3 regions of the Vibrio maritimus genome follow, and region 1 is predicted to be linked to each of the others. Evidence: predicted binding sites of a transcription regulator. Region 1 holds the regulator's gene; each other region holds the start of a gene.

The links. The regulator PurR, encoded in region 1, represses purine synthesis genes. The targets are predictions, from matches to a motif close to TNANGNAAACGTTTNCNTNA.
Region 2: purM (phosphoribosylformylglycinamidine cyclo-ligase) is a predicted target of PurR. The motif match lies at 2,567-2,586, and genes of this name have one in related genera.
Region 3: pckA (phosphoenolpyruvate carboxykinase (ATP)) is a predicted target of PurR. The motif match lies at 4,901-4,920, and genes of this name have one in related genera.

The regions. Positions count from the first base shown of each region.
Region 1 covers NZ_CP090438.1:2,373,011-2,383,782, reverse strand. The annotation lists gene glgC (glucose-1-phosphate adenylyltransferase) at 1-646, shown strand, start outside; gene glgA (glycogen synthase GlgA) at 648-2,105, shown strand; gene LY387_RS10805 (alpha/beta fold hydrolase) at 2,256-3,053, shown strand; gene LY387_RS10800 (DUF2007 domain-containing protein) at 3,034-3,366, opposite strand; gene LY387_RS10795 (TVP38/TMEM64 family protein) at 3,367-4,050, opposite strand; gene LY387_RS10790 (TfoX/Sxy family DNA transformation protein) at 4,169-4,759, opposite strand; cyclic di-GMP riboswitch class I at 4,877-4,965, opposite strand; gene purR (HTH-type transcriptional repressor PurR) at 5,145-6,149, opposite strand; gene torD (molecular chaperone TorD) at 6,487-7,140, opposite strand; gene torR (two-component system response regulator TorR) at 7,422-8,132, shown strand; gene LY387_RS10770 (Ig-like domain-containing protein) at 8,407-10,772, shown strand, end outside.
Region 2 covers NZ_CP090438.1:757,865-768,636, reverse strand. The annotation lists gene LY387_RS03475 (DUF2066 domain-containing protein) at 1-198, opposite strand, end outside; gene LY387_RS03470 (uracil-xanthine permease family protein) at 458-1,699, shown strand; gene upp (uracil phosphoribosyltransferase) at 1,779-2,405, opposite strand; gene purM (phosphoribosylformylglycinamidine cyclo-ligase) at 2,651-3,691, shown strand; gene purN (phosphoribosylglycinamide formyltransferase) at 3,696-4,334, shown strand; gene LY387_RS03450 (class II glutamine amidotransferase) at 4,394-5,236, opposite strand; gene lpcA (D-sedoheptulose 7-phosphate isomerase) at 5,285-5,860, opposite strand; gene fadE (acyl-CoA dehydrogenase FadE) at 6,194-8,638, shown strand; gene LY387_RS03435 (TIGR03503 family protein) at 8,719-9,963, opposite strand; gene dnaQ (DNA polymerase III subunit epsilon) at 9,973-10,716, opposite strand.
Region 3 covers NZ_CP090438.1:3,360,545-3,371,316, reverse strand. The annotation lists gene dtd (D-aminoacyl-tRNA deacylase) at 1-82, shown strand, start outside; gene LY387_RS15525 (bifunctional GNAT family N-acetyltransferase/hotdog fold thioesterase) at 121-1,041, shown strand; gene LY387_RS15520 (AsmA family protein) at 1,077-2,969, opposite strand; gene pckA (phosphoenolpyruvate carboxykinase (ATP)) at 3,079-4,707, opposite strand; gene hslO (Hsp33 family molecular chaperone HslO) at 5,055-5,936, opposite strand; gene hslR (ribosome-associated heat shock protein Hsp15) at 5,952-6,338, opposite strand; gene gspC (type II secretion system protein GspC) at 6,601-7,527, shown strand; gene gspD (type II secretion system secretin GspD) at 7,559-9,583, shown strand; gene gspE (type II secretion system ATPase GspE) at 9,586-10,772, shown strand, end outside.

The DNA.
Region 1 (10,772 bases):
ACTGGTGTCTATGGGTAACTACATCTTTGAAGCAGAAAGTTTATGCAAAGAGCTCCGTCTTGATGCTGAGAATGAAAACTCGAGCCATGATTTTGGTAAAGACATTATTCCTAAGATGTTCCCTGAAGGTGGCGTTTATGTTTATGATTTCTCTACCAATAAAATCAGCGGCGAGAAGGATACAACGTACTGGCGTGATGTAGGTACTATCGACTCGTACTGGGCTGCTCACATGGATCTGCTTCATGAAGACCCTGAGTTCTCACTGTACAACCGCAAATGGCCACTGCATACGTATTACCCACCATTGCCACCTGCTACCTTTGTGGATGCTGAGCACGAAAAGATCAAAGTTACCGACAGCTTAATTGCTGGTGGTAGTTACGTACGTGGATCATCAATCTTCAAATCAGTACTCGGATTCAGAAGTAACATTGCTGCTGGTTCTATTGTGAGTGAATCTGTTATTCTAGGAGACGTTAAGATTGGTGCGGGTTGTACAATCAAGCGCGCAATCATTGACAAGAATGTTGAAATTGCCCCTGGAACTGTGATCGGTGAAGATCTAGAACTCGACGCGAAGCGTTTCCATGTGTCTCCAGGTGGCATCGTTGTCATCAAAAAAGGGACAAAAGTTGGATTCTAGAATGAGAAACATAGACGTATGGTTTCCAGTTTCAGAAGTTCAGGGACTTATTAAAAGTGGAGGCTTGGCAGATGTTGCCAAGGCTCTGCCGAAAGCTCTGCAAGAACTTGGCAAGGACGTAGCCATCACTCTGCCAGGCTACCAAAAATTACCAAACAAGGATCAGTATGAGTTCGTGCTAGCCACTGAGCTAGAGCATTGGCCTCATACACCTTATCAAGTCAAGAAAACCCATCTCGATGGTGTCGAAGTCTACGTCATTGAATGTGACCGTTACTTTGACCGTCCAGAACTGTATGCAGAACACAACCGAGCGTACGCTGATAATGGCGAGCGCTTTGGATTTTTCGCAGCAGCCAGTCTGGATGTGTTACCAAAGCTAGGCATTAAGCCTGCAATTGTTCACGCGAATGATTGGCACACAGGTCTTATCCCATTCTTGCTTAAGACTCGTTACGCTGAAGATGAGCGTTTTCATGGTACTAAGTCAGTACTGACAGTGCACAACGCGATTTTCAAAGGGATTTTCTCTTACAGTCAGTTAGAGATTATTCCTGAGCTTCATCTCTCTGGGATGGAGTTTCTACAGTACGGTGACGGCTGGGTAAGTACATTGCGAGCGGGTATTGCTTTTGCAGATAAGATCAATGCAGTGAGCCCGAACTATGCCGCTGAGCTGGTGACACCGTTAGGCTCACATGGCTTGGTTGATGATTTCGTTCATCGTGCCAAAGATCTCCATGGCATCGTTAATGGATGCGATTACTCAGAGTGGAACCCAAGCCATGATGAGTATTTGCCTGAGCATTACAACGATGACTTAGAAAGCATGCTAGCGGGTAAACTCGCATCAAAAACAGCGCTACAAAAAGAGCTCGGCCTACCAGAGCGTGAAGTGCCGATGATTGGCATGGTTTGTCGCTTGACGCACCAAAAAGGTTTTCACTACATCCTTCCTATTTTGGATAAGTTCCTAAAGAATGACGTTCAAGTCGTCATTATTGGTACGGGTGAGCCGCAAATTGCTTCTCATCTTAATGATCTGGCGGAAGAGTTCTCTGATAAGTTGGCGTTTGTCGAAGCTTACAGCAATCGCTTTGCTCATCTGGTAGAAGCAGGGTCAGACTTCTTCCTTATGCCTTCTGAGTTTGAAGCGTGTGGTTTGAACCAAATTTATAGTATGGCTTATGGTACTTTACCAATTGTGCGTAAAGTCGGCGGCTTGAAAGACACGGTTATTGATTTTGATGATGACCCTAACAATGCGACTGGATTTGGTTTTGTTGAACCTTGCCATGACGCCTTGTTAATTGTCCTGCAACGCGCACTGCTATTCTATCTGCAACACCCTGAGCAGATGCATGAAATGCAGCTTCGCTCAATGCGAAAAGACTTCAGTTGGACTGAGTCAGCCAAAGAGTACGTCAAGATGTACGACCTGGCGCTCGAGGCAAACTAGAGCAAACACTGAAAAGCGGCGTTATGCCGCTTTTTTTTATAATCGACTACACTTGTAAATCATTTTTACCAAAATTCCTGTTAGTTTTTGTCCGTAAAACGGCGAATTATGGTAACGTAACGCCCACATACATCACGAAACTTGAGAACTATGTCAGAGAGCTTGCTATTCCATAAAACTTATCAGCACCCAACGAGTAATGAGTGGGTGGTATTCGTACATGGGGCAGGCGGAAGCTCAAACATATGGTTTAAACAGATTCGAGCTTACCGAGAGCACTTTAACCTGCTGTTTATTGATCTGCGCGGTCACGGTAAGTCAAACCAACTCCTTAAAGACATTATGTCGAACAAGTACACCTTTAAAGAGGTGACGCTGGATATCGTCAAAGTACTTGATCATCTTAAGATTCAGTCAGCTCATTTTGTCGGTATGTCTTTGGGAACGATTATTGTGCGCAATATTGCCGAGTTGGCACACTCTAGAGTTCGTTCCATGGTCTTAGGTGGTGCAGTCACTCGCTTTAATACTCGATCGCAAATTCTGGTGAAAATTGGCAACTGGAGTAAGCACATTATCCCTTATATGTGGCTTTACAGCTTGTTTGCGTACATTGTTATGCCGCAAAAAGGCCAAAAAGAATCAAGGCTGCTATTCGTCCGTGAAGCGAAAAAATTGTGCCAAAAAGAGTTTAAGCGTTGGTATCGTCTAACGACAGAAGTGAACCCTCTCAACCGCTACTTTAAAGACCGAGAGTTGCCGATTCCGACTTTGTATCTGATGGGTGATAAAGACTATATGTTTATTAAGCCAGTCAAAGAGATGGTGGCTGAACATAAGTCCAGCCGTCTATTAGAGATCAAAGATTGTGGTCATGTGTGCAATGTTGAGCGTCCAGAAGAGTTCAATAAGCACTCAATAGATTTCATTAAGTCTGTGGCATCGTAGCTGTTTGTGGCGTCTGACAGTTCCAGCAGACGCCAAATTGCGCTTCGTTAGTCTCATGGCAAGCTGGACATACCCACGGCACGTTACCGCTTTTCTCAGCCTGTTTTTGCCAATCTTGAATGACAGCTCGTGCCATCATTTCTTGCTCTTTGTTGAAAAGCCAAACGTAGGGTAGTGAATTTTCGTCAAACGGTACTTCCCCTCGTAACCCGAAAACACCTTCGCCTCGTACTTCACACTCGATACCTTCAGCCATCAACTGCTGTTGGACAATATGTGTTTCTGGTGGGTTATTGCCTACAAATATCTTCATCTATTCCTGTACCTGTGGCGAGCGAGAGATTTTTCCCATAATCCATTTAGCAATAAGTGGGAACAAACCGAGTAGGGCAAATGATGCCAACACGGTAGGGGAAACAATACCGGATAGACTGTCAATATTCGCTAGCTGAGTACCCGCATTGAGGTAGACTGCAGTTCCTGGCAACATACCCAGTTGACTCACCAAGTAATATTTAGAGACTCGAATTGGCGTGAGACCCATTAATAAGTTAATCAAGAAAAATGGGAACACAGGAATGAGTCTTAGAGAAAATAGATAGAAAGCACCGTCTTTTTCGACACCTTTATTGATCGTCTCAAGTTTCGAACCGAACTTACTTTGTACCCAATCGCGAAGTAGGAAGCGACTGCTCAAGAATGCCAATGTAGCGCCTATGGTACTCGCAAATGAAACAAGCAGTAAACTAGTCCAAAAGCCAAACAGTGCTGCGCCAAGTAAGGTAACCACGGCAGCGCCTGGAACAGAGAATGCAGTAATCGCTATGTAAGCGAAGAAATAGGTGAGGGCAGCAGCCACAAAGTTCTCATTGATGTATTCACTCAGTGCTACTTGCTGTACTTTTGCGTTTTCTAGTGTGAGATGTTGACCAAAGTTGATGCCCAAATAAATGACGACAGCAACCAAAACCAATCCTAGTATCAGCTTCTTGCTCATGACGATATCCTTTTGATGACTCAGTATTAGTGTAGTAGAAAGGCTGAGTATGTTTTTCCTTTCAACTAATACAAAAAAATCAGCCATAAGGCTGATTTTTTCTCGAGATGACCGTAACTTAATTAATTAAGCTAGCCAGTTCGTCTCTTTTAGTCTGAGGAATCACAGACCAATGAGTACCATTTATCGCACCTTCAAGAGCCCATAAAAGCTCTAAACCTACGGTACTTGAATGGGTTCTCTGAATGGCCTTGAAAGCCTCAACCGAACCATGATCCTGAAGTTCAACCACTGATTCAATGCCTGCTTTTTTGAGCATGCGCTCAGTGGCAAGGCGAAGATTCGGAAGGTCTTTCAGGCGATTAGGTTTCGCTTCGGATTGTTGCTCTTTCTCAGTTTTCGCGAACTCGAGTGCCTGTTTAGCGTGATCGAGAATACCTTCTTGATCTTGCCAACAGTCTTCAGGTAACGCGAAGTACTTAGTAACAACGGGAAATCCACGCTTTTTATAAACATAAGGCTTGTAACCCAGTTTTTTGAAGGTGGATACGGTCTGACGGTTAGTTCTGATATGTAATTTGTTATTCACTGCTAAGGCAAACATCGTATCATCTACGAAGATGCCAAATCCCCCAAACATGGAGCGAGACTTTACTCTTCCAAGCTGAGCGAATAATTGCATTGAATTTTTTAGTATAGGATTATCCATGCTTTATTCTTTTCTCGGTGTTATTGATTGTGTCACCAGAATCAGGTCCGAGAGTATAGCAATCAGGTGTCAGAGCTCTGTTAGGCATATGCCATAACTGAGTCTTCTCCCCTTGCCATCGGCAACCCCGCTACCTATCAATTAAAAATTGGTTTAGGCCGGAGGCTTTGCGTCCCACCCTTTCAGATGGTTTGCCCTGTGCGTGACTTCATTAGAATAAATGAAAACGACATAAGCCTATGATTACTCAGTTGCAAAAATGTGATGTTGGTTCAAATAATGGTGGGTTATTTGTGCTTGAGGGTGCGTAAAAAACTAACAATCGAGAGAAGAAAACTTGAATGGGGTTCAAAAAAAAGTGCCTGGAAAGGCACTTTTGTCAGCATTATGTAAGGCTTTTGACAGAGTCTCGTTCAACAATCTCTGGGTGCATTTCGAAAATGCGCTTTTCATGACCTTTATCTTTGATTCGTTCTAATAGAATCTCAAACGCGTTTTTACCGACACGACGTTTAGGTTGGTGAACCGTGGTTAGAGGTGGCGAGAAGTACTCAGCCAGCTCGATATTATCGTAACCAATGACAGAGATGTCCTCAGGTACGCGCACACCCAGTTGTTGTAGGCGACTCATCAGGCCAAACGCCATGGTGTCGTTGAAACAGAAGATAGCGGTAGGTCGGTCTTCCATTGCAGCAATACGGTTAGCTGCGATAACCGCTGTATCGCATTCGAAGTTGCCTTCAAGAATACGATCGTCTTTCATCTCGATACCTGCCTCAGCAAGGGCACGTTTGTAACCGATGATACGCTCTTGGCACACGGCTTTCTCCAAGTGACCGCTTAGACAAGCAATATCAGTGTGACCTTTTTCAATCAGGAACTTCGTTGCGAGATAACCGCCTTCTTCGGAGTTATCGATGATCTTGTCCGCTTGTGAGCTTTCTGGGCCCCAGTCCATGATAACTTTAGGAATGTCGGCGTGACGATCAAGCATCTCTAGCAGCTCTTCGGTAAGATCAGAGCACATCACGAGGATGCCATCCACGCGTTTCTCTGCCAGCATGCGAATGTAATCGCGTTGCTTTTCATACACACCACCAGTGTTACATAGGATCAGCGTGTAGCCTTGGCGGTAGCAGTAGCTCTCAACACCATCGATAACCTCAGAAAAGAACAGGTTAGTTGATTGAGTCACTAACATACCAATGGTTTTCGTTGAGTTACATTTTAAGCTACGTGCAACGGCGCTTGGTGCGTAGTTGAGTTCGTCGACCGCCGCCATCACTTTTTCTTGAGTTGCTTCAGCAACAAAGCGAGTCTTATTAATAACGTGGGATACTGTGGTCGTTGAAACGCCTGCAAGGCGGGCGACATCTTTAATAGTTGCCATAGTGATATCCTATTAGTCGCGGCTTGATAATTAACGTTGGTACCGCTTCAAGTATAGTGGTCTTTGCAAACATATAACGCTATGTTGTTGTAAACATAGTATTTGGCTGCGAAAACCGAAAGTTGCATGCAAGCCACGGCGAAAAAAGCTCAGAGCGTAGATTTCAACAGGTGTTTTTGGACACAAGTCCGCGTTGAATGCCAAGGGCATTTGCATTTAAACGGCGGATTGTAGACTTAGGTTTGGGCGCTGGCAATGACTTATCCAATAAATTTATAACTAAAGCGCAAATTAATTCTCACAGATGTGATGCAAATGATTTGCGCTTTAAGGTTGGCTAGCCTTGCTCACCCTCTAGGTAGGTGTAGTCAAGTTGGCAGAATGCTTCGAGTAGTTTAGCGGCAGAGGCATAAAACCCAAACTCGTCGTTGGTTTGGCATTTCGCAACAAACTGAGGTAGCCATGTCATCAAGTAGTTCTTGATGAACTCTGCTTGCTCGTGCAGCGCATCGTTCATATGTGCTTCCGCTTCAAGCTCATTGGAGCGAATGATTAAGTTGCCTAGAAAATCTAGCTCGATCGCGAGGTGATCCGCTGGCTCATTTAAGTCCTTATTCACTGCCACACTGTGCTTAGCTAACAGGTCAGCCATATCCTGTGCAGGTTGATCATTTAAAAGACCAGACTTACCAATATACATAGAGGCATAAGGCAATGCGCCATGCTTGTCCGACTTTAAAAATAGATCGCAAAAATCGGCAGAAAGCTCTAATTGTGCGTCTTCTCTGACTTGAAGGCGGTTCAAGGACTCTGTAAAGACCTGAATGGGTTCTTTTAGGGAAGGGTTTTCTCCTAAGCCAGATAAGAAAGAGCGAATTTCAGGGCTATGGTATTTGTTGAGTTCATCATCAGTGAGCTCGGCAGCGAATAGGCTTGAAAGCCACCAATAGATTTCTGCGCGTTGCTCATTAAATGCTTTGATTTCTTGCATTTGAATAATCTCCAAAAATGATAACTCTATTTTAGCCAATAAAGATGAATAGCAATAACTTGTTGTGTGAAAAATTGAGTTAACTTATGAAAAAATAAGACAAAAATTAATTTCTTTAAGGGTAAGTTAACACGAGTATTCGTTGCATATGAGACGCAATCGTTTTGGTTGTTTTGAATCAAAAAATAGTAAGGTTTCCATGCCTATGAGGGGATGTAGACTAGAATTGTGAATGTTTATGAATAGAATGTCCCTGTCATGACAAGATTGAGAAACCACAGATGAAATATCACGTTTTGGTTGTAGAAGATGACGTAGTCACTCGCAGTAAGCTGGCTGGCTACTTCGAAAATGAAGGCTACTTGGTTAGCGAAGCTGAAGATGGTCAGACGATGCGTCAGGTGCTGGAAGAATCCAGTATCGATCTCGTTATGTTAGATATTAACCTCCCTGGTGAAGATGGTTTGATGCTGACAAGAGAGTTAAGAAGTCAGTCAGACATTGGAATCATTTTGGTGACCGGTCGCACCGATAGTATTGACCGTATTGTTGGCCTTGAGATGGGTGCAGACGACTATGTCACTAAGCCGTTTGAGCTACGTGAACTGTTAGTGCGAGTAAAAAACCTATTGTGGCGTATTTCACTAGCGCGCAAACAGCCAGTACTTGAAGAGTCAGTGCAAAACGAGCATGTGGTTCACTTTGGTGAATGGACGTTCGATAAGCAGCGTCGTTCACTGACGAATAATGGCGACCCTGTAAAACTGACCAAGGCTGAATATGAATTGTTAGTTGCACTCTCAACGTATCCAAATCAAGTTCTGAGCCGTGAGCGTATCCTCAATATGATCAGTCATCGAGTTGATGCGCCGAACGATAGAACCATTGATGTTCTTATCCGTCGCATGCGTGCCAAGATGGAATCAGATCCAAAGAATCCACAGATATTTATCACTGTCCATGGCGAGGGCTACATGTTTGCTGGTGATTAAAGTCGGCTAGCGTGTAGTGATAGAAAATGCTCCAGTTGTCTCTTTGATAGCTGGAGCTTTTTTATGGGAGCAATGTAGAGATACTTGGTCGTTGTATATGCAACTTGTAACTATTTTTGTTAACTGACTCGCGTGAGAAGTCGGTGCTTTCTGAGTCGGAAAAAGACTCTATAAACCTGAGCTAGTTTGAAAGTGGCGTCGTTTCCGTTGAACTGCCTCTATTGGGCAGCATTGATTGGCAACGACATTCTTTGGTTCAACAAAAGGATTTTCCATGACCAAGCTACAATTAGGCTCTATTCCAATATTTAAACGGTCAGTGAATTTGTCGCTGATGCTTACCTCGAGTTTACTGTTTTCTGCACCAAGCTTGGCAGTACAGTGTGACAGTTTTCCTATTTGGGACGACGGCACAAGTTACAACGGTGGCGCTCAAGTTCAATGGCAATCATCGGCGTACCAAGCGAACTGGTGGAACCTGAACGCTAACCCTGTTAACCACTCCGAACCTTATCAAGAATGGTCATTAATAGGGGCCTGTGATGCTGGTGGCACAAACGCTGCTCCCTCAGTGACGATTACTTCTCCAGCCTCCAACGCACAGTTAGCCTCAGGAAACCAAGTCACCTTCTCTGCATTGGCCGAAGACAGTGATGGGGAAGTTCGAGAGGTGATATTTGAGCTGCAAGGGGCGCAACTGGCAGTGCTGTCGAGCGCTCCTTACCAAGTAACTTGGTTGACGGAAAGTGGCAATTATGAACTGGTAGTGACAGCCATTGATGATAAAGGTGCGTCGACACAATCGGCTCAGACATTCTCAGTCGTAGACGCATCTAATCAACCACCTGTTGTTACCTTGACCAGTTCGAAGACTCAAGTTTCGGTAGGAGATAGTGTCCAGTTTACCGCAGAGCCCTCAGACTCGGATGGTACCATTAGCAAGGTTGAATTTAGTGTCAATGGTGCACTAGAAAAGTCTGTGACCGTCGCTCCTTGGGTCATGGATTGGATATCAACCGCTGCGGGCAGCTATACGATACAAGCCGTTGCGACAGACGATAAAGGCGCGACGTCCCAGTCGCAAGTTATCACGGTTGAAGCCATAGCATCGGCAGGAGGTAAATGCTCAGGTGCGACAAACTATATCGCTGGCAGTAGCTACGCAACCGGGCAGAATGTGGTCAACAATGGCGAGCTCTATCAGTGTCTTGTTGGCGGCTGGTGTTCATCTGACTCGGCATGGGCTTATGAGCCTGGCGTTGGACAGTACTGGCAAGATGCCTGGAGTGGACAGGGTGCCTGTGCGACAGCACCAAATATTGAACTTATTTCACCGGTAGAAGGCGAAACGGTTCTATTAGGAAGTGATGTCACTATCCTTGCGAATATTGAGGATCTAGATGGAACAGTTGCCGATGCTGAGGCATTCGTGAATGGTACGTCAATAGGCTTAGTGACGGCATCACCTTATCAATGGACGTGGAATGCGGTGGGACAGGGCTCTGTAGATTTACAGGTCATTGCTACTGACAATGAAGGTAACAGCAATCAGTTAAACACAAGGGTATCAGTGACTGATCAACCTATGGTCGCTACGATTACTTCTCCTTCTTCTGGCGATGTCGTCGCGATTGGCAAAGCTGTGACTGTGAATGCGAATGTCAGCTCCCTGCAGAGTGAGGTGGCTAAGGTTGAACTCTACGCGAATGGTCTTTTGGTCAGCGGTGACACCACAGCGCCGTATCAGTTCTCTTGGACGCCAACGACCATAGGGAACTATCAATTGAGTGTCATCAGCACGGATCTGCAAGGGAATACGGTGACGTCTGCTAGCGTTGGCGTGTCGGCAAAATCTGTAGTCCAACCGAAACATAAGCTCATCGGCTACTGGCACAACTTTGTCAATGGTGCGGGCTGTCCAATCCCACTTAACCAAATGTCGAAAGACTGGGACATTATCGACATTGCTTTTGCTGACAATGATCGTAACAGTAATGGTACGGTGCATTTTAATCTCTACAATGGTGACATCTACTCGAGCTGTGCGCCGATAGATCCCGTTCAGTTCAAACAAGACATCAAAGACTTGCAAACGGAAGGTAAGATTATCGTTCTGTCGCTTGGTGGCGCTGAAGGTACGATAACACTGAACACAGACGCGGATGAAACAGCGTTTGTCTCGAGCTTGTCCGAGATCATCAATGAGTGGGGGTTTGATGGATTGGATGTTGATTACGAAAGCGGCTCAAATCTCGTCCACGGCAGTCAAATCCAAGCGCGCTTGCCGCGTGCACTACAAGCTATCGAAGCGAGAACGGGCGGCGACATGTACCTTACCATGGCACCGGAACATCCGTATGTGCAAGGCGGAATGGTCGCTTACTCAGGCATTTGGGGCGCTTATATTCCCCTTATCGATCAATTAAGGGATACCTTAGATCTTTTGCATGTGCAGTTATACAACAATGGTGGGCTGGCCAATCCTTATACAACGGGCGCTGCGCCAGAGGGTTCTGTTGACATGATGGTGGCGGCATCACGTATGCTTACTGAGGGATTTGAGTTAGCTGACGGCAGTCGATTTATGCCACTGCGTGATGATCAAGTCGCCATTGGATTACCTTCAGGTCCAAGCTCAGC
Region 2 (10,772 bases), 1.6 Mb from region 1:
GACTACTGGGTTTGTTGCCGCACTTGAGTCACCGCTTGCTTTCACCAACACATCCAACATACCTTGCTGGCGAGCGAGTTCATCAGCATTCGGCTGCTCTGAGTCCACAACGACCTCGGTCGAATAGATATCGACTTTTGTCAACGCATACGCTGGCAAAGCACACGCAGCAGCCAACAACAAAGCTAAATAACGCATAAGCATCCTAAATTACAAACAGATAAGCCGAAATGATAAGCAAGTATGGGATTTGGAGCAAGCTCACTGCTTCAAGGTTTGGTCAATATGTGTTTTTACTCAATACCATTGGCGGATCCAATACTAATAGCGCCAAGCTATTGAGATTTATCCAACAAAAATCCAGCAATATTTAAATAGATCATTAAGTAAACGATTGCGAAGTGTTAGAATCCTGCACGTTTTGCTTACTCTTTTTTGACTTGCTTGGAAAAACATTATGAAAACGATCTTACAAGGCTCGCAAATGCTGTTCGTCGCATTTGGCTCCTTGGTACTCGTACCTCTTCTAACTGGACTTGATCCTAACGTTGCACTGTTTGGTGCTGGTGTCGGCACGCTATTGTTCCAATTGGTGACTCGTCGCAGTGTGCCTATCTTCCTAGCGTCTTCGTTCGCCTTCATTGCACCTATTATGTTTGGTGTGCAAACTTGGGGTGTCGGCGCGACCATGGGTGGCTTGATGGCTGCTGGTATCGTCTATGTACTCATGGGCGCTGTGATCAAAGCGAAAGGCGTTGAGGTTATCCACAAATTACTGCCACCTGTTGTTGTTGGACCTGTAATTATGGTTATCGGTTTGGGTCTTGCACCTGTTGCGGTAAACATGGCGCTAGGTAAAACAGGCGATGGTGCAGTACAACTTATCGATGGTAATGCCGCGCTTTGGATCTCTGCGATTTCACTTCTGGTCACTATCAGTGTGAGTGTGTTCGCCAAAGGCTTCCTGAAGCTACTACCTATCGTAAGTGGTATCTTGGCCGGTTACGTGACGAGCTTATTCTTTGGTGTTGTAGACTTTACACCTGTCGTTCAAGCGTCTTGGCTATCACTACCCAACTTCACTGCACCAGAATTTAATATCAATGCGATTCTGTTTATGCTTCCTGTGGCTATCGCTCCTGCGGTTGAGCACGTGGGTGATATGCTCGCCATCTCAAACGTAACGGGCAAAGACTACTTGAAGAAGCCTGGCCTTCACCGCACGATTACAGGTGACGGTGTGGCAACGATCGCAGCATCAATGGTTGGCGCGCCGCCGAATACTACGTACAGTGAGGTAACCGGCGCTGTTATGCTGACTAAAGCCTTTAACCCAGTGATCATGACTTGGGCAGCGGTGACGGCAATCGTACTAGCACTTGTTGGCAAGCTAGGTGCTATTTTGCAGACGATCCCTGTCCCGGTGATGGGCGGCATCATGATTCTGCTATTTGGTTCTATCGCGACAGTCGGTCTTAACACACTAATCAAGAACAACGTCGATCTTCACAAGTCACGTAACCTAGTGATTGTTGCTATCACCCTTGTATTTGGTATCGGCGGCATGGCATTTGGCATCGGTGACTTCAGCCTTCAAGGTGTGAGCCTATGTGGTATTGTGGCAATCATTCTTAACCAAATCTTGCCAGATGACCTAGGTGAAAACAAAGTGGTTGATAATGCGCAGATGGAAGATTAATTCCTCGGGCACAAAAAAGGCTGACACACTGTCAGCCTTTTCTATATGCGCTAGTCTATATGCGCTAGCTAATCGGTAATTATTGAGTACCGAAGATCTTATCGCCTGCATCGCCTAGACCAGGTACGATGTAGCCTTTGTCGTTTAGGCACTCATCGATAGCTGCTGTGTACATTTCAACATCTGGGTGTGCCTTCTCAAGCGCTTCGATACCTTCTGGCGCAGCAACAAGAACCAATACTTTAATGTGCTTACAGCCTTTTTCTTTTAGTAGGTCAATCGTTGCAATCATTGAACCACCTGTTGCCAGCATAGGGTCAACAACTAGAGCAATACGCTCGTCGATGTTAGACGCTAGCTTGTTGAAGTAAGGTACAGGCTCAAGTGTTTCCTCATCACGGTAGATACCAACCACACTGATACGCGCGCTTGGCATGTGCTCAAGTACACCGTCCATCATGCCAAGACCAGCACGCAGGATTGGCACTACAGTCACTTTCTTACCTTTGATTTGGTCAATCTCTACAGGACCATTCCAACCTTCGATCGCCACTTTCTCAGTTTCAAAGTCTGCAGTCGCTTCATACGTCAACAGGCTACCAACTTCAGTGGCTAGTTCACGGAAACGCTTTGTGCTGATGTCCCCTTCACGCATCAAACCCAATTTGTGTTTTACTAGAGGGTGTTTAACTTCAACAACTTTCATGTCCAACTCCGGCTAAATTTTACAAAACCTGCAAATTATACATGGTTTCTTTCACTATTTCAGTCAGCAATGTGGCTAAAATGCCCTTTGTTAGCACTAAAAGTCGATCTAGCAACGTCAAATCAATAGATTAGCTTTCTCGGAAAATAGTTTGTATTTTCTTACGCAAACGTTTTCCTTTTTGTTTAAACCCCTGTTAGAATAGCGCCGCTTTTCACATCCATTTATTTATCGAGGACTGTCCCGTGAGCGGAAACAACACTTCCCTAAGCTATAAAGACGCTGGTGTAGATATTGATGCAGGTAACGCATTAGTTGACCGTATTAAAGGCGCGGTTAAGCGCACTCGTCGCCCTGAAGTAATGGGAGGCATCGGTGGATTTGGTGCTTTATGTGAGTTGCCAACAAAATACAAAGAGCCGGTACTTGTTTCTGGTACAGACGGTGTTGGCACAAAACTACGCCTAGCACTAGACATGAACAAGCACGACACTATCGGTATCGACCTTGTTGCTATGTGTGTGAACGATCTTATCGTTCAAGGTGCAGAGCCACTATTTTTCCTAGATTACTATGCAACTGGCAAACTAGATGTTGATACCGCTGCAGACGTAGTTTCTGGTATTGCTGAAGGCTGTGTACAAGCTGGTTGTTCACTAATTGGTGGCGAAACAGCAGAAATGCCAGGCATGTACGAAGGCGAAGATTACGACGTCGCTGGCTTCTGTGTTGGTGTCGTTGAGAAATCTGAAGTTATCGATGGCACAAAAGTAGCCGCAGGTGATGCACTTATCGCTGTTGGCTCAAGCGGTCCACACTCAAACGGCTACTCGCTTATCCGCAAGATTCTTGAAGTTTCTGGCGCAGATAAGAACGAAAAGCTAGGTGAGCGCACCATCGGTGAACACCTACTAGAACCAACAAAAATTTATATCAAATCAGCTCTGAAAATGATCGCTGAGCACGATATCCACGCTATCTCTCACATCACTGGCGGCGGTTTCTGGGAAAACATCCCACGCGTACTGCCAGAGGGCACAAAAGCAGTTATCGACGGTAACAGCTGGGAATGGCCTGCTATCTTCAACTGGCTACAAGAGAAAGGCAACGTTGATACATTCGAAATGTACCGTACTTTCAACTGTGGTGTAGGTCTAATCGTTGCTCTACCTAAAGCGCAAGCTGACGCAGCGGTTGAGCTTCTAAAAGCTGAAGGCGAGAACGCTTGGGTAATTGGTGAGATCGCGACTGCAGAAGCTGGTGAAGAGCAAGTAGAGATCAATTAATTTCATGAAGAATATCGTTGTTTTAGTTTCAGGGAATGGTACTAACTTGCAGGCAATTATTGATGCCTGCGAGTCGACTATCACAAATGCTAAAGTCCGTGCTGTTTTCTCGAATAAAGAATCCGCATTTGCACTAGAACGTGCTCGCAAAGCTGGCGCCGAGGCAGAGTTCCTTGATCCTAAGCTAAGTGAAACACGCGAGGCATTTGATGCTGAGTTGATGCACCGTATTGATGTACATAATCCAGATCTTTTAGTGCTGGCTGGCTACATGCGAATCTTGAGTGGTGAGTTCGTTCGTCACTACATGGGTCGAATGATTAACATTCACCCTTCGCTACTGCCTAAGTACCCTGGTCTGAATACGCACCAACGTGCTATCGAGAACTGCGATGAGCACCACGGCACCAGCATTCACTTTGTGACTGAGAAACTTGACGGTGGTCCTATCGTGCTTCAGGCAAAAGTACCTGTATTCGATGACGATACCGTTGAAACACTAGAGCAACGTGTTCAAAGCCAAGAGCATAAGATCTACCCTCTTGTCGTGAAATGGTTTGTAGAAGACCGTTTGCAAATGGATGGCAGTAGAGCCCTACTTGACGGCATTGCCCTTGGACCACAAGGTTACGCTGACAAGTAAGCGCATTGACCTGTGAATGAAATAAAAAAGCGAGTGACTTGTCACTCGCTTTTTCTGTTTTAGAGAGGCTCAGTCGGTGCCTGGCTTTTCGGTTTCGCCTCGGCAAATGGAACATCTGCCAGATCATCGACATTCGATGCAACCAGCTCACCAAAGTGGAACAAGTTGTACTCTCCTGGCTTCATGCGATGCCACGTCTCATTGCCAGTCAGTGGCTGAGTCGCGACGACCGACACGACATCATTTGGCGTCGTCTCTTCTTGAAAGTTGATTGTAACATCTTCGTCTAACAAGGTCGCTTTGCCGAAAGGCGCTTTGCGCGTAATCCAGTAGAGATGGTTGGTACAGTAAGTCATAACAAACTCACCATCACTCAGCAGCATGTTATACACGCCCAGCTCTCTCAACTCGTCACAACACTCTGCCACATAGGCAAACATTGCCATCAGATCTTGAGGTGGCTCTGGGAAGCGTTGCTCCAGCTTTTTTAACAACCAACAAAACGACAGCTCGCTGTCCGTCTCCCCGACTGGGCGAAAGTGACCCGTTTCGAGGTGCTGATAATCACTTAGCTGGCCATTATGTGCGAAGGTCCAATAACGCCCCCACAACTCGCGAGTGAAGGGATGGGTATTCTCAAGATTCACTTTGCCACGATTCGCTTGGCGAATATGACTCACTACCGCCTTACTTTTAATCGGATAGTTTTGTACCAACTCTGCAATCTTGGAATCGCAGCTTGGTTGTGGATCTTTAAAGGTGCGAAAACCTTTACCTTCATAAAACGTTATGCCCCAGCCATCCTTGTGCGGACCCGTATTGCCCCCACGTTGAATCAAGCCAGTAAAGCTAAAACAAATATCTGTTGGCACATTGGCGCTCATGCCAAGCAATTCACACATTGAGTTTCCTACTCTTTGGTTCCGATCATTGAGAATAACAGTGCGTTGTTATTCCATTTCTTTTTCAACAAGCTGAATAATGATGTGGATGATTTTAATGTGCACTTCTTGGATACGATCTGCGTAGCCAAAGTGCGGTACACGAATTTCAATGTCAGCTGCACCCGCCATTTTACCACCATCTTTACCCGTTAGAGCTATGGTTTTCATGCCTTTCGCTTGAGCAGCTTCAATCGCTTTGAGGATATTCCCTGAGTTGCCCGATGTCGATAAGCCAAATAGCACGTCACCTGAACGACCTACGGCTTCTACGTAGCGAGAGAACACGAAGTCGTAACCGAAGTCATTACTCACACAAGAAAGGTGGCTAGGATCAGAAATTGCGATACCTGCGTAACCTGGACGGTTTTCACGATAACGGCCAGTTAACTCTTCTGCAAAGTGCATAGCATCACAGTGAGAGCCGCCGTTACCACAAGACAATACTTTACCTTCTTGTTTAAACGAGTCAGCGATCATCTTTGCTGCAGCTTCAATCTGAGCGATGTTGTGATCGTCACTAAGGAATTTGTTCAGTACTTCAGCAGCTTCGTTAAGCTCATTTCTAATCAAGTCTTGGTACATAGGTTTATTCTCTTTGTTTTTTGCGACATACACCTGATGTCTGTTCTCTTTGAGTTTACCTATAAACCCTTAACTCTGTCGATAGACGTAACCCTACCTGTTCATCGAATTGAGAAATATTGTCAATCAACGCACAAATATGCACATGGACTGCGTTTTCGCTTGCTCAATTTAGCACCAATTAGAGTAATTACTTTTCGGATTTTACATTTATGCAATATTTGAGTTACAATTATCACTGGTACGACCTCTTACCTTACATAAAACAATATGAGTCGAACCAAAACAACCATTGCGTAAAACAACAATAAGTACCCAGATAAAGGAACCATCATGGACATCTTGCTCTCACTCGTCGCCTTACTTGGCGCTATTGGTATTAGTTTTTATCAAAGAGCGTCATTGGCAAAATCCCTTCTGTTTATCACCGCAGTTATGGTGCTAGGCACGCTACTAGGCGTGTTTGGTGCGATTATGTGGGCGTTATATGTCGCCACTATTGCTATGTTGTGTGTCCCTGCAATTAGACAATCACTGGTGTCAGCAAAAGCACTAACCCTGTTTAGAAAAGTGCTTCCGGCTATGTCTCAGACGGAAAAAGAAGCATTGGATGCCGGTACCGTATGGTGGGAAGCTGAATTATTTAAAGGCAAACCTGACTGGCAGAAGCTGCAAAACATCACGCCTTCAAAACTAACAGAAGAAGAACAAGCGTTTCTTGATGGTCCAGTCAATGAAGTGTGTGCAATGGTCAATGACTTCCAAATCACCCATGAGCTTGCCGATTTGCCACCTGAAATTTGGCAATACCTAAAAGACAACAAGTTCTTCGCCATGATCATCAAGAAGCAATATGGCGGGCTTGAGTTCTCTGCGTACGCTCAGTCTTGTGTACTGCAAAAACTTTGCGCCGTTTCAACAGTCTTGTCTTCGACGGTGGGGGTACCAAACTCCCTCGGTCCAGGTGAGCTACTGCAACATTATGGTACCGAAGAGCAAAAAGACTACTATCTACCAAGGCTTGCGGTCGGCAAAGAGATCCCATGTTTCGCACTAACAAGCCCTGAGGCTGGCTCAGATGCAGGCTCCATTCCTGATTTTGGCATCGTCTGCAAGGGCCAATGGGAAGGTAAAGAAGTATTGGGCATGAAGCTGACTTGGAACAAGCGTTATATCACGCTTGCACCTGTAGCGACTGTGCTTGGTCTTGCTTTCAAACTGAGAGATCCCGACGGTCTATTAGGCGATGTTGAAGATCTTGGCATTACCTGTGCACTTATTCCAACTCATCTTAAAGGCGTTGAGATTGGTAATCGTCACTTCCCACTTAATGTACCGTTCCAAAATGGTCCTACTCGAGCAAACGAGCTGTTTGTCCCGATTGATTTCATCATCGGTGGTCAAAAGATGGCTGGCCAAGGGTGGCGCATGCTCGTTGAGTGTTTGTCAGTAGGTCGTGGTATTACTCTGCCTTCAAGCTCAACGGGTGGCATCAAGACAGCCGCTCTGGCGACTGGCGCTTACGCTCGCATCCGTCGTCAATTTAAACAACCCATCGGCCACATGGAAGGTATCGAAGAGCCATTAGCACGCCTTGGCGGTAACGCTTATGTCATGGATGCCGCGAGCCGCCTAACCGTCACCGGTATTGATTTAGGTGAGAAGCCATCAGTTATCTCAGCAATTGTTAAGTACCACTGTACACACCGTGGCCAACGCAGCGTCATTGATGCTATGGATATCGTTGGTGGTAAAGGTATCTGCTTGGGTCCATCGAACTTCCTAGGTCGTGGCTATCAAGGCGCGCCGGTTGCGATTACCGTTGAAGGCGCGAATATTTTGACTCGCTCAATGATCATCTATGGACAGGGGGCGATTCGTTGCCATCCATACGTCCTTGATGAGATGGAGGCCGCTCACTCATCTGCTTCAGATGCTGTGGACAAGTTTGATAAGGCATTAGCAGGTCACGTTGCCTTTACTATCAGTAACTTGGTTCGCAGTTTTTGGCTTGGCCTCACTGATGGTCGCGGCTCAGCAGCACCACATAAAGACGCGACAACGCGGTACTACCAGCAGCTTAATCGCTACAGCGCTAACTTAGCTCTTCTTTCTGATGTGTCCATGGCTGTTCTAGGTGGGTCACTCAAGCGTAAAGAGCGTCTGTCGGCACGTCTTGGTGATATCCTAAGTCAGCTATACCTAAGCAGCGCAACGCTAAAACGCTATGATGCAGAAGGACGCAACAGCGAAGATTTACCGCTACTGCATTGGGGTATGCAAGATAGCTTGCTACAAACGGAGCAGGCTCTTGATGACTTCTTAGCGAACTTCCCGAACAAAGCGATTGGTCGCTTGATGCGACTCATTGTGCTGCCATTTGGCAAGGTGCGTAAAGCCCCTTCAGACAAGTTAGATAGCCAAGTCGCTCGCATCCTACAAACGCCGAGTGCGGCTCGAACTCGCCTTGGCTATGGTCAATACCTCGAGCCAACTGAGCACAACGCTGTAGGACGAATCGAACAAGCGCTTGATATCATTCTTCGCGCCGAGCCAGTCTTTACTAAGGTATGTAAAGCACTAGAACAGCGTCGTCCTTTCACTCAATTGGACAAAGTCGCGACGCTAGGTCTAGAGAAAGGCATTCTTACTCAAGAAGAGGCAAACTTACTCACTACCGCAGAGGCGCATCGTCTGTACACAATTAATGTGGATGACTTCTCCCCTGAGGAGCTCGCCGCAAAGCCAGTTTACCCAGCGATGGAAGAAGTGGCTTAACACCTTCAAACCATTAATGCAAAAAGCCAGCAAGAGTTCATCTTGCTGGCTTTTTTGTGCTTATAAGGTGTGAGCTTAAATTAACTAGGCATCTTTAATTGCATCTCAGGTAACGAGGCTTTCGCCAACTTTCGACGCCTCAATAGCCACCAGGTGAGACCACCGACAATCAAAAGTATGAAGTTACCGGCGGCAATCGCAATTATCGCCTTTTTACGTACTTCTTGCCTATGCGCCAGTATTTGGGCTTCCTGCTCAGCCTTCTTACGTGCTTCTCGCGCCGCTTGCTGCATCTGTTCTGCCTTTGCTAGATCAATTGCCCCTACTACACTGAAAGTTCTATCTGGCAAGTCAAACACTAGGGCTCTTCCAGATGCGGCTTCATTTGCGTAGACATGTCCCGACCAATGATACGTTCCGATCTGATGGCGATCGTTAAACTGAATCAGCATCTCGTTTTCATCACGACCTGCTTGGTGCTGAACGATGCTCTCTGTTTCATCTGGCTCTTGAAGCTCAATCGAGGCAGCAAGTGACCCAGTTTCAATGGTGGCCGCCTCCCCTCTCACCTGAATGCGGTGCGGGACATCACCCTCACCTTGCAAGAAACGAGTGACGAACGGAGTGGGATAAACAAACACTTCTTGCTCAAGTGCTCGCAAGAAAACCCCGTTTCCGGTGGTAATTCGAACATTGTACTTACCCGGTTCGATAGTTATCGGCAGCTCAACCGTGAAGATGCCATCTCCTGCACGCTCATCCAAACCCTCGCCATTATCGAGGAACTCACCAATAACAATAGGAACAGGCGCGACTTTCGCCGTTGCTTGCGCTTGCTCCTCTAGATAGCGAGTCATAACAACGCGAAGGTTCACTCGGTCTAGGATATTTTCAACAATGAGTGGTTCATTATCCGTCATCAAGCGAGCGGTAAACTTTAGCTTCTCACCCTGATAGATGCGCTGCGGTAGGGTTTCTGCTTGCAAGGTCAACTGGGAGATAATCTGAATATTGTTCTTAGGCGTCACCTTACCAATTGCTTGCCAGGGCCCTGGCATCGGGCGCTCGATGGTAATCACGTCTACCGTCGGTTCCTCTATCCAATGAACATGCGATGGGTGGCGCCACGCGTAATATTTTTTGCCATCGGGTCTGACCAAGGTTACTGGCTTAGAACGGTCTTCTCGATAAACCAAAAAGGTAATTCGGTCGACGGTTTCATCCACACGAAACCGATTATCAAGAAATGGCATAGAGGACTCACTCGCGATTGCACCGACCGTCAGCGATAGCCACACCGCTATCGCTAGCATTATCCTCTGCATGTTTCTCTCCTACTGACGCCAGAGACAACTGCCGCCTTTTTCAACGATATCTAAACGCGCATTATGCGCATCTATTTCATCGGCAGAAGCGACCAAAACCTTTAATGATTTTCGTGAGGATGTGAGACGCTTAATAGATTCGCCACCAGCATCGCCATCAGATTGACCAGTATTGAACTGCATTGACGTCTGTCCACCAGTCATTGCTAGGTAAACGTCTGCCAAGATCTCCGCATCGAGCAATGCCCCGTGGAGAATACGAGCTGAGGTGTCGATAGTGTAGTGTTTCGCCAAAGAGTCTAGGTTTTTCCTAGCTGGCATGTTCGCCATGCGTTTTGCCATGGCGAGGGTATCGGTAATCTTGCAGTACTGCTCGGTCTTACCAATAGATGCATCCAGCATACCAAACTCATGGTCCATAAAGCCCACGTCGAAGGGCGCGTTGTGGGCAACCAGTTCGGCACCTTTGATAAACTCGAGGAACTCTTCATGTATCTGTTTGTAGAGTGGCTTGTCTAACAAGAACTCATCAGTAATACCGTGAACGTCAATCGCGTCAGGCTGGATCGCCATGTCCGGTTTGATATAGACATGGAAATGTCGACCAGTCAGCTTTCGATTAATGATCTCAACCGCACCGATTTCAATGATTCGATGCCCTTGGTAATGTGGCCCACCTTCTCGGTTCATACCGGTTGTTTCGGTATCGAGTACGACGATTCGGCGCTGTTCAGGATTGTGACTGGTATTCATGGCGTTTTGTATGTCAGACTATGTAGATAAACTCTCAAGACTCTATAGTATCAAAT
Region 3 (10,772 bases), 990 kb from region 1:
TACAGAGCGTGGTCAATTTGCCGCGGATATGAAGGTGTCTCTAGTGAATGATGGTCCCGTAACTTTTTGGTTGCAGGTATAAACGAGTAACGCTTTAGGTTTACATGCGAAAGGATATCTATGTTTAAACTCATTACTCCAAAGACTGAGAATCAACTCGCCAAGTATTACCACTTCCGTTGGCAAATGCTGCGAGAACCGTGGCGTTTGCCTGTGGGTTCGGAGCGCGATGAGTATGATGAAATGAGTCATCACCGTATGATTGTCGATGGTCGAGGAAGACCCATGGCAATCGGTCGCTTGTACATTACCCCAGACAACGAAGGTCAGATCCGTTATATGGCGGTTAAAAATAGCCGCCGTAACAAGGGTATGGGGTCTTTAGTACTCGTTGCTCTAGAGTCTTTTGCTCGTCAAGAGGGCGTTAAGAGACTTGTTTGTAACGCTCGAGAGGATGCTATCTCCTTTTACGAAACCAATGGGTTTAGTAGTCAGGGAGAGCTCAACGATCAGAAGGGCCCGGTTCGTCACCAACAGATGGTCAAACAACTTGACCCGCTTGCAAAAGTGTTACGACGTCCGGAATGGTGCGCCGAGTTGCAAGACCGCTGGGAACAACAGATCCCAATCAGTGACAAGATGGGCATTAAGATTAATCAATACACGGGCTATCGCTTTGAGTGCAGTGCCCAATTGAACCCTAATCTGAACCCTCATAACACTATGTTTGCCGGTTCGGCATTTACTCTAGCGACCTTAACTGGCTGGGGAATGACGTGGCTGCTTATGCGTGAGCGCGGATTGGTTGCCGATATTGTTCTGGCAGACAGTCGAATTCGCTACAAACACCCAGTGGAGTCTAGTCCGGTTTCTGTTACGTCTCTTGATGGAATTAGTGGTGACTTGGATAGGCTTGCGGCAGGTAAGAAGGCACGTATCGTCATCAATGTCACCATCTATAGTGGTGATAGCCCCGCGGTGGAGTTCGTTGGGACCTATATGCTGTTACCCAACTACCAAGACAAGCTGCTATCGAGCTAATAGAAAAACCCCTATCTTATAGATAGGGGTTTTGTTTAAGGACAGGCGTCTAAAGGAGAGGAGACCACCTCTCCGGTCAGAATGTGTAGTTCGTATTCGGCCTTGCAAGTCTCGGTTAACTTAATGGTGACCGCTTGCATCGACTGGGAATGAAGGTCTATTGAATCGCCCGCAGAGCCCTCAATGTCCCCCCCAGATATTTCTAGAGACTCCAACTCTATTACCCCTCTGTCAGCCGTCATCTTGAGGGGCGTAACCTCCAGTGCTTGAGGCTGCTCCGAATGTCGGGTTTGGATTTCAGTGTTGTAAAAGCTACTGCTTAGGCTACCTGACAGCGTCTGTGAAAGAGAGAGGTTATCTGCGATAAGGGCGCTGATATCGAGGTCTAAATCCGCGGTACCTGTCAGTTGAATGTCATCAGAATCAAACAAGTACTGCGTCAATGCGAGAGGGAGGGAAAATGCTTTCGCATTAAGTGCGAGAGGCTGACTCGGTGCACCAAAATCTAAACTTGCCGTCGAGGTAAAGTAGCCTTGCTCGAATGGGATGAAGAGACGGTTTAACTGCCATTTTCCTTCTTTGCTTTCTGTCTCCATGATGACCTGGTTAGCAAGTATCTTATCAATACTGGCGCTATTAGCCGATGCTGTTGCTTTGCCTTGCCAGAGTCCCCATTGATAGTCTCTTTTTAGCAGTAAGTCAGAAGCTTCCATATTAAATCCAGTGACTTGCCAAAATGGCTTTGTCGAAAGCTGAATCCATTGTGAGCGGTTGATAGCAACGCGATCAATGGCGACGGATTTGAGATCATCAATGCTCACATCTGCAAACAGGTCTAATAGAGAAGGTTTGTCTCCCTCTTGAATGTATTTAACGCCATCTACTTCAAGTTTATCGAGCTTTATTTCATTGGGCTTCAAGTAGCCGGAAAGCTGGATGCGACCCTGCTCTAGTTGGGTATCGAGGTCCGCAACCTCTATTCGCTCTTCATTTGCGTAAACCTCTAGAGTTGGTTCGATGAACTCAAAGCCGCGCCATATGAGTTGGTCTGCATCAACAGAGATATAGGCTTCGGATTGTTTCCAAAGCGATTTATCCAAATCAATATTCTCTAAAGAAGCGCTGATGTTGTCGACGGTCATATCATGATTGCTTAGCGTTGAGTTGAGAATATCTAAGCTATTGATATGACCCACGTGCTCCTTAAGAATTGAAAGTAATGGATCATCTTGGGCTGTGGCATCTAAGTCCAATCGATCTATTGTGGTATTGACCAGTGACCAACGTCCATTTTGTATTTGTGCTTGTGTCGAGATACTGGATTTATTCCATGTAAACGAGGCACCGAGTATTTTGCTGTTATCGCCATCCAACTCCCCATCGACTAATAGGTTTCGCAGCGAAGAGCCTTGATAGTAGAACTGAGAGGCTTGAAGCTGCACGTTTCCTTTGCTGGTTATGACACTATCGCCAAACTCGATGCCGGTTAGCTGTAGTCGAAGATCGTTGATGATCATCTCGCCATGGCTGTAATCAATATGATCGAGTGCGATATTCTCGATCTGCCATTGTTTTAGCAGCGTTATTGATGGTGTCTGCGATGCGGATAATGATGCGCCGTCGATCAAGAGCTCATGAATAGTGATCGGCTGTTTGGTAGAGAGCTGAGTAGATAGCCAGACGGAAAGCTCAGCGACTTCCACAGGCTGCTGATCAGGAAGCTCAAATCGAGCGTTCTGGAAAATGACCTGATTTGGATAATGGTATTGAATCGATTCGCTTTTAACGTGAATGCCGAGTCCTTTATCTAGGGTATAGATCACCATCGGTTTTGCATATTGGGTATGCAGTAAACCGAACACGATCAATATGGTCAGTAGACCCAGTGCCAATACGGCGACAAACAGCGCAACAATCTTTCTTACCACGAAACGTATGTCCAAGCTTTCAACATAAACAATAATTTAGCGCGTATAGCGCAAAAAAGCCCCTCAAATTGAGGGGCTGGTATTAAAAAGTTGGATATCTATCCAAGTATTAGTCGAGCTGAGGACCCGCTGCTACCAATGACTTACCTTCGTCGTTATCCGTGTACTTATCGAAGTTGTTGATAAAGCGCTGTGCAAGATCTGCTGCTTTGCTTTCCCACTGAAGCGGGTCAACGTAAGTTTCACGAGGATCTAGGATCGCAGGGTCGACACCTGGAAGTGAAGTCGGAACTTCTAGGTTGAATACAGGGATGTTCTTGGTTTCTGCTTTCTCGATAGAGCCATCTAGGATCGCATCGATAATGCCACGTGTATCTTGGATAGAGATACGTTTGCCTGTGCCATTCCAACCAGTGTTAACCAAGTAAGCTTCAGCACCTGCAGCTTCCATGCGTTTAACTAACACTTCCGCGTACTTAGTTGGGTGAAGTGTCAAGAACGCCGCACCGAAACAAGCAGAGAAGGTTGGTGTTGGCTCTGTAATACCACGCTCAGTACCGGCTAGTTTCGCAGTGAAGCCTGATAGGAAGTGGTACTTGGTTTGCTCTGGCGTCAGTTTAGAAACCGGAGGTAGTACGCCGAATGCATCAGCAGAAAGGAAGATCACTTTATTCGCATGACCACCTTTTGATACCGGCTTAACGATATTCTCGATGTGGTGAAGTGGATAAGAAACACGGGTGTTCTCTGTCTTCGAGCCGTCATCAAAATCGATAGAGCCGTCATTGCGAACCGTTACGTTCTCTAGCAACGCATCGCGGCGGATAGCGTTATAGATGTCTGGCTCAGCTTCTTTAGATAGGTTGATTGTTTTCGCGTAGCAACCGCCTTCGAAGTTAAACACACCATCGTCATCCCAACCGTGCTCATCGTCACCGATAAGTGCACGTTTAGGATCGGTTGAAAGTGTTGTCTTACCGGTGCCTGACAAGCCGAAGAAGATAGCAACGTCGCCTTCTTGACCCATGTTGGCAGAACAGTGCATCGATGCAATATCACGCAGTGGCAAGAAGTAGTTCATCATTGCGAACATACCTTTCTTCATCTCGCCGCCGTACCATGTTCCGCCGATAAGCTGCATTCTTTCGGTTAGGTTAAATGCTGTGAAGTTTTCAGAATTCAAACCGTGCTCTTGCCATTTCTGGTTAGTGCACTTCGCACCATTCATAACCACGAAGTCTGGCTCGAAGGTTGCGAGTTCTTCTTCGGTTGGACGAATGAACATGTTTTTCACGAAGTGAGCCTGCCAAGCGACTTCTGTGATGATTCGGATACATAGACGTGTATCTGGGTTGGTACCGCAGAATCCGTCGATCACGAATAGACGTTTATTGGATAGTTGACCAGTGACAAGCGTTTTAAGGTCATTCCATGCCTCTTGGGACATAGGTTTGTTGTCGTTTTTGACTTTATCGTTTGTCCACCACATGTGTTCTTCTGTTGTAGCGTCTTTAACGATAAATTTGTCTTTAGGAGAGCGTCCAGTAAAGATTCCCGTATCTACAGCAACGGCGCCAAGCTCAGTGACTACGCCTTTTTCGTAGCCTTCCAGACCTTCGCGAGTTTCCTCTTCAAATAACTGTTCGTAGCTTGGGTTGCGAACGATGTCAGTTACGCCAGTGATTCCGTACTTGGTAAGATCGATTTGTGCAGCCTTGTTAATGTCCATAACGGTCATAGGTGCTCCTTATTGGATTTTTGTAGGGATTTTAAAATTGTAGTAATTGTTTATTTGTTATTTTGTTTTTTATTTTGAACTCCATGCTAGCAACGGATATCCGATAAAACAGGGAGGTAGTTCAAAAATTAGTCATCAGTTATTGATGGTTTTAAGTGTTCTATCACATATTGAATTTGGGCTAATTTCTCCTCAAAGCAAACCTTTGCGCTAGATCAAATGTAACACATCATTTACGTATTTGGTTAGATGCTCTGTTCATGTTTTTTGCAATTCTGTTAAATAAAAAGAACAAAAAAAGCCAGATCGCTAGCGATCTGGCTTTTTGGATTGGAGTCGAGTGACGATTAATGGATCGTCTTGTCACCCGTGTCTGAATTTGCTTCCGCGTAAAGCGCTTTGACTTCCGCTTCATCGAACGCGTAAGTCGTGCCACAGTAGTCACAATGAAGCGCCACTTGACCTTCTTCAGCAATGATCTCGAAGATCTCTTCTTGTGCGACAGTCACAATCGCATTGGCACTGCGCTCGCGCGAGCAGCCACAGAAGAATTCAACCTCTTTCGGCTCGAATACTTGAACCTTGTCTTGGTTGTATAGGCGGTACAGTAAGGTATTCGCATCTAGGCCGAACAGCTCTTCATCTTTGATGGTGTCAGTAAGCTGCTCTAGGTGCTCGAAGTCTTCTGGTGTACCAGTGCCGTCAGGCATTACCTGCAGCATCATGCCTGCAGCGTGAGGTTTGCCCTCAAACTCACCAGTGCGGATCCAGAGGCGCGTCTTAAGCTGTTCAGAGCGCTCGAAGTAGCCTTCTAGTACCTCAGATAGGTTGTCGCCTTCTAGGCCGACAACACCTTGATAACGTTCACCCTTGTCCGGAGTAATCGTAATCACAAGGTAGCCCTTGCCCATCATGTCGTGGATAGTTGCATCATCAGCAATGTCACCTTCCCAGCGTGCAACGCCACGGAGTTTCTGGTTGTGATCGCCATTGATAACTGCTAGCGATACTGGACCATCACCTTGAAGTTGCATGGTAATCGAACCTTCAAACTTCAGTGTCGCTGTAAGTAGACTTGTTGATACCAGCAGGTCACCCAGCAGCTTTTGTAGCGGCGCAGGGTATTCCTTGCTCGATAGAATCTCTTGATAAGCTGTATCCATTTGCACGAGTTCGCCGCGCACAGACAGTTCTTCAAAAAGGTAGCGGTTAAGTATGTTGTTAGCCATTGAGGAAGCTCCAGCTTATTGGTGTTTAAATTTAATGATATCGCGACGCTGCTTTTTGTCAGGTCGACGTTCAGGACTTGGGTTGTGTGCGTGCAGCTTTCTCTTCAACGCGTTGTCTTCTCGCTTTGCGATACTCTCAGAGGTTTCGCTATAGAGAGTCTGGGCTTCCGGTGCACCTCGGCGTTGATCTGAAATACGCTCAATGACCACGGTTTTCTCTTCGTTACCTTGGCGTAGAGCGATGACAGCTCCCAATTCCACTATTTTACTCGGCTTCGAGCGCTGTCCATTGTAGTGGACTTTGCCACCATCGACCATATTTCGCGCGATACTTCTGGTTTTATAGAAGCGAGCGGCCCACAGCCATTTATCCAATCGAACAGAATTATTCTCGGAACTCATCGTGAATCCTACTTTCTAAGTAAGTGACGGCAAAAAGTCAGTCATGACTTACCGTACGGAACTAGTGATACTTTTATCTTGCTATTGGTGTACTAAATGGTGCTTGGGTCTAAAAAATTCAACCCCAAACACGTATTCGCATTACTGTAATACTAGTTATGCTATATTCTGTCGGTTGGCAGGAAGCAAAAGTTGCTTATATCATTGGATTTATAACATAGTGAATAACTGGAAAGTTCATTACCAAGCAGGAAGTTAGAGAGTGAAAGGATTATCTATATCGGCGAACAGTGTCTCCGCTGCCTCTTTGACCTCACTCTTAAGACGTTGCACGCAGTATCAGCCTCAAATCAGTTTACTTCTGACGTTAGTGTTACTTGTGATCTCTTGTTGGATCGCGGGTGCGTTGTTATGGCAGTTGTTTCCCCAATCTCATTCTGTGACGCGTTGGGCTCCGCCAGCGGCAGTAAGCACTGCGAACTCATCACAAACCGCCAAGCTGCAATCTTCAGATATTAATAACGCCAATATCTTCGGTGCTTACAACCGAGAACAAAAAGTGGTACAAGCCCCTGTCGTGACCGATGCGCCAAAAAGTCGTTTGAATGTGGTGCTGGTGGGTTCTGTCGTGAGTTCTAATCCTGACCTAAGCTTAGCAGTAGTGGCTAATCGTGGTAAGCAAGGCACCTATGGTATTGGTGAGCAAATTGATGGCACTCGAGCAACCATCAATGCGGTATTAATTGATCGTATTATCATCTCCAACGCAGGTCGTGACGAGACCGTTATGCTTGAAGGACTCGAATATAAAAAGCTTGAGTTAAATCAACGACCTCAAGCAGCAGCATCCAATGTGGTTGGTAACAACCCAGTAGATGCAGAAGAAAAGCTAGCAGCGATTCGTAACACAATTACTCAAGACCCACAGCAAATATTTCAGTACGTTAGGCTTTCTCAAGTAAAGCGTGACGGCCAGGTGAAGGGATATCGAGTGAGCCCAGGACGAGATCCTGAGTTATTTAACTCGGTTGGTCTACAAAATGGCGATATCGCCGTAGCACTTAACGGTGCAGACCTGACCGACCCTGCGGCTATGGGACAGATTTATCAATCCATCACTGAACTGACAGAATTAAACCTCACCGTTGAGCGCGATGGACAGCAACATGACATCTTTATCCAATTTTAGTCATGTGGACAGTATTACAAGGGAGCATTAAGTGAAAAGTTGGCTTAAAACAAGTACCTGGTTATTGATGGGGAGCCTATTGGCTGTCCCAGCGGTATCAGCCAATGAATTTAGCGCCAGTTTTAAAGGCACTGACCTTCATGAGTTTATCAATATTGTCGGGCGAAACCTCGACAAGACCATCATCGTTGATCCGTCAGTACGTGGCAAAGTCGACGTACGCAGCTACGACGTCCTCAATGAAGAGCAGTATTACAGCTTTTTCCTAAATGTACTTGAGGTATATGGCTTTGCGGTTGTTGAGATGGACAACGGCATTCTGAAAGTGATTAAGGCAAAAGACGCGAAGACATCGGCAATCCCAGTCGTTGGCGATACCGACATTACGGCCGGTGATACGGTAGTAACGCGCGTTGTGGCGGTGAAGAACGTTTCGGTACGTGAACTATCACCGCTACTAAGACAGCTAAATGATAATGCTGGGGCAGGTAACGTAGTCCACTACGACCCAGCAAACATCATCCTCATTACAGGTCGTGCTGCAGTTGTTAACCGTCTGGCGGATATCATTCGTCGCGTTGACCAGGCAGGCGACAAAGAAGTGGAAGTCGTTGAGCTTAAAAACGCATCAGCAGCTGAAATGGTGCGTATTGTCGATGCGCTAAACAAAACCACCGACGCAAAGAATACGCCTGCATTGCTTCAACCTAAGCTGGTGGCGGATGAGCGTACCAACTCCATTCTTATTTCAGGCGATCCAAAAGTTCGTCAACGTCTACGTCGTCTGATTGGCCAGCTTGATATTGAGATGGCGACCAAAGGCAACAACCGCGTTCAATATCTAAAATACGCGAAAGCTGAAGATCTTGTTGATGTGCTGAAGGGCGTATCAGACAACCTACAAAAGGAAAAGCAATCGGGCTCGAAATCAGGTTCGACCGCGAACCGCACAGAGGTCATGATTGCCGCTCACCCAGATACCAATGCGTTAGTACTTACTGCGCCGCCAGATATCATGAAAGCGCTGCTTGAGGTTATTTCTCAGCTCGATATTCGTCGTGCACAGGTGTTGATTGAAGCACTGATTGTCGAACTGGCGGATGTCGATGGTGCCAACTTAGGTGTTCAATGGGGCTCGCTATCCAACGGTGGTGTGGTTCAGTTTAGTAATACAGGTGCGTCTATCGGCAGTGTTATGGTCGGTATGGAAGAAGCCAAAGATCAGAAAACAACAGAAACGCGTGTCGACTCAGATGGCAATCCGTACAACGTAGAAACGACAACCAGTGGTGACTACAGTGCATTGGCAAGTGCCTTGGGTGGTGTTCAAGGTGCCGCTGTGGGTATTGCCTTGGGTGACTGGACCGCGTTAATTACCGCGGTATCGAGTCAATCCAACTCGAACATTCTGTCATCACCAAGTATTACCGTAATGGATAACGGTGAAGCCTCGTTTATTGTCGGTGAAGAGGTGCCAGTCTTGACGGGCTCAACCGCAGGCTCAAACAACAGCAACCCGTTCCAGACCGTCGATCGTAAAGAAGTGGGTATCAAGCTGAAGGTTGTGCCGCAGATCAACGAAGGTAACTCAGTACAGCTCAACATTGAGCAAGAAGTATCGAACGTACTGGGCGCCAACGGTGCGGTAGACGTGCGCTTTGCCAAGCGTCAGTTGAATACCTCTGTGATGATCCAAGATGGTCAGATGCTGGTGCTTGGTGGTTTGATTGACGAGCGTGCTGCAGAGAGTGAATCCAAAGTTCCGTTCCTGGGTGACATTCCTTACCTAGGTCGCCTGTTTACCTCTACATCGACCACCGTTGAGAAAAAGAACCTAATGGTGTTCATCAAGCCAACCATTATTCGTGATGGCATGACCTCCGATGGTATTACTCAGCGTAAGTATAACTACATTCGTGCTGAGCAGCTGTTTAAGGCAGACAAAGGTCTGAAATTAATGGACGACGGCTTTATTCCGGTACTACCTGAGTTTAACGAAACCGATCGTTATCCTTCAGAGATTCAAGCCTTTATCGATCAAGTAGAAGCGAACTAACTATGGAAAGCTTAGAGCATCGCCCTTTGGCAAACCGCCTGCCGTTTAGCTTTGCTAATCGCTTTAAAGTGGTGTTTGAAGCACATGAAGAGCAGTCGGTGCTCTACTATGTAGAGCCGCTTGCACTCAACGCATTGCAAGAGGTGAAAAGGGTCTTTCGTAGACCCTTCGAGCTGCACTCTCTACCATCAAGTGAGTTCGATGCCAAACTGACTCAAGCTTATCAGCGTGACTCATCTGAAGCGCGCCAATTGATGGAAGACATTGGTGCAGATAGTGACGACTTTTTCTCGCTGGCGGAAGAGCTCCCTCAAGACGAAGACCTACTTGAGTCTGACGATGATGCACCGATTATCAAGCTTATCAACGCCATGCTTGGTGAAGCGATTAAAGAGGGCGCGTCGGATATTCACATCGAAACCTTCGAAAAAGTGCTGTCGATTCGCTTTAGAATTGATGGCGTATTGCGTGATGTTCTCGCGCCAAGTCGTAAGCTAGCGCCGCTTTTGGTCTCACGCGTTAAAGTTATGGCGAAGCTGGATATCGCTGAAAAGCGTGTTCCTCAAGATGGTCGTATCTCGCTACGTATTGGTGGTCGAGCGGTGGATGTACGTGTGTCGACCATGCCGTCGTCACACGGTGAGCGTGTGGTGATGCGTCTTCTCGATAAAAACGCAACACGCTTGGATCTGCACAGTCTAGGTATGACGCCTGAGAATCACGAGAAATTTAGACACCTCATCCAACGTCCGCACGGCATTATCCTAGTCACCGGTCCTACGGGTTCAGGTAAATCGACCACCCTGTATGCGGGCTTACAAGAGATCAACAGTAACGAGCGCAACATACTGACCGTAGAAGATCCTATCGAATTTGATATCGATGGTATTGGGCAGACTCAGGTGAACCCAAAGGTTGATATGACGTTCGCTCGTGGGTTGCGTGCTATTTTGCGTCAGGACCCTGACGTGGTGATGGTTGGTGAGATCCGTGACTTAGAAACGGCGCAGATTGCGGTGCAAGCGTCCTTAACGGGTCACTTGGTGATGTCGACGCTTCATACTAACACTGCAGTTGGTGCGATTACGCGTATGCGTGATATGGGTATTGAACCATTCCTTATCTCGTCATCTTTGTTGGGCGTTCTTGCTCAGCGATTGGTACGAACGCTTTGTAATGATTGTAAAGC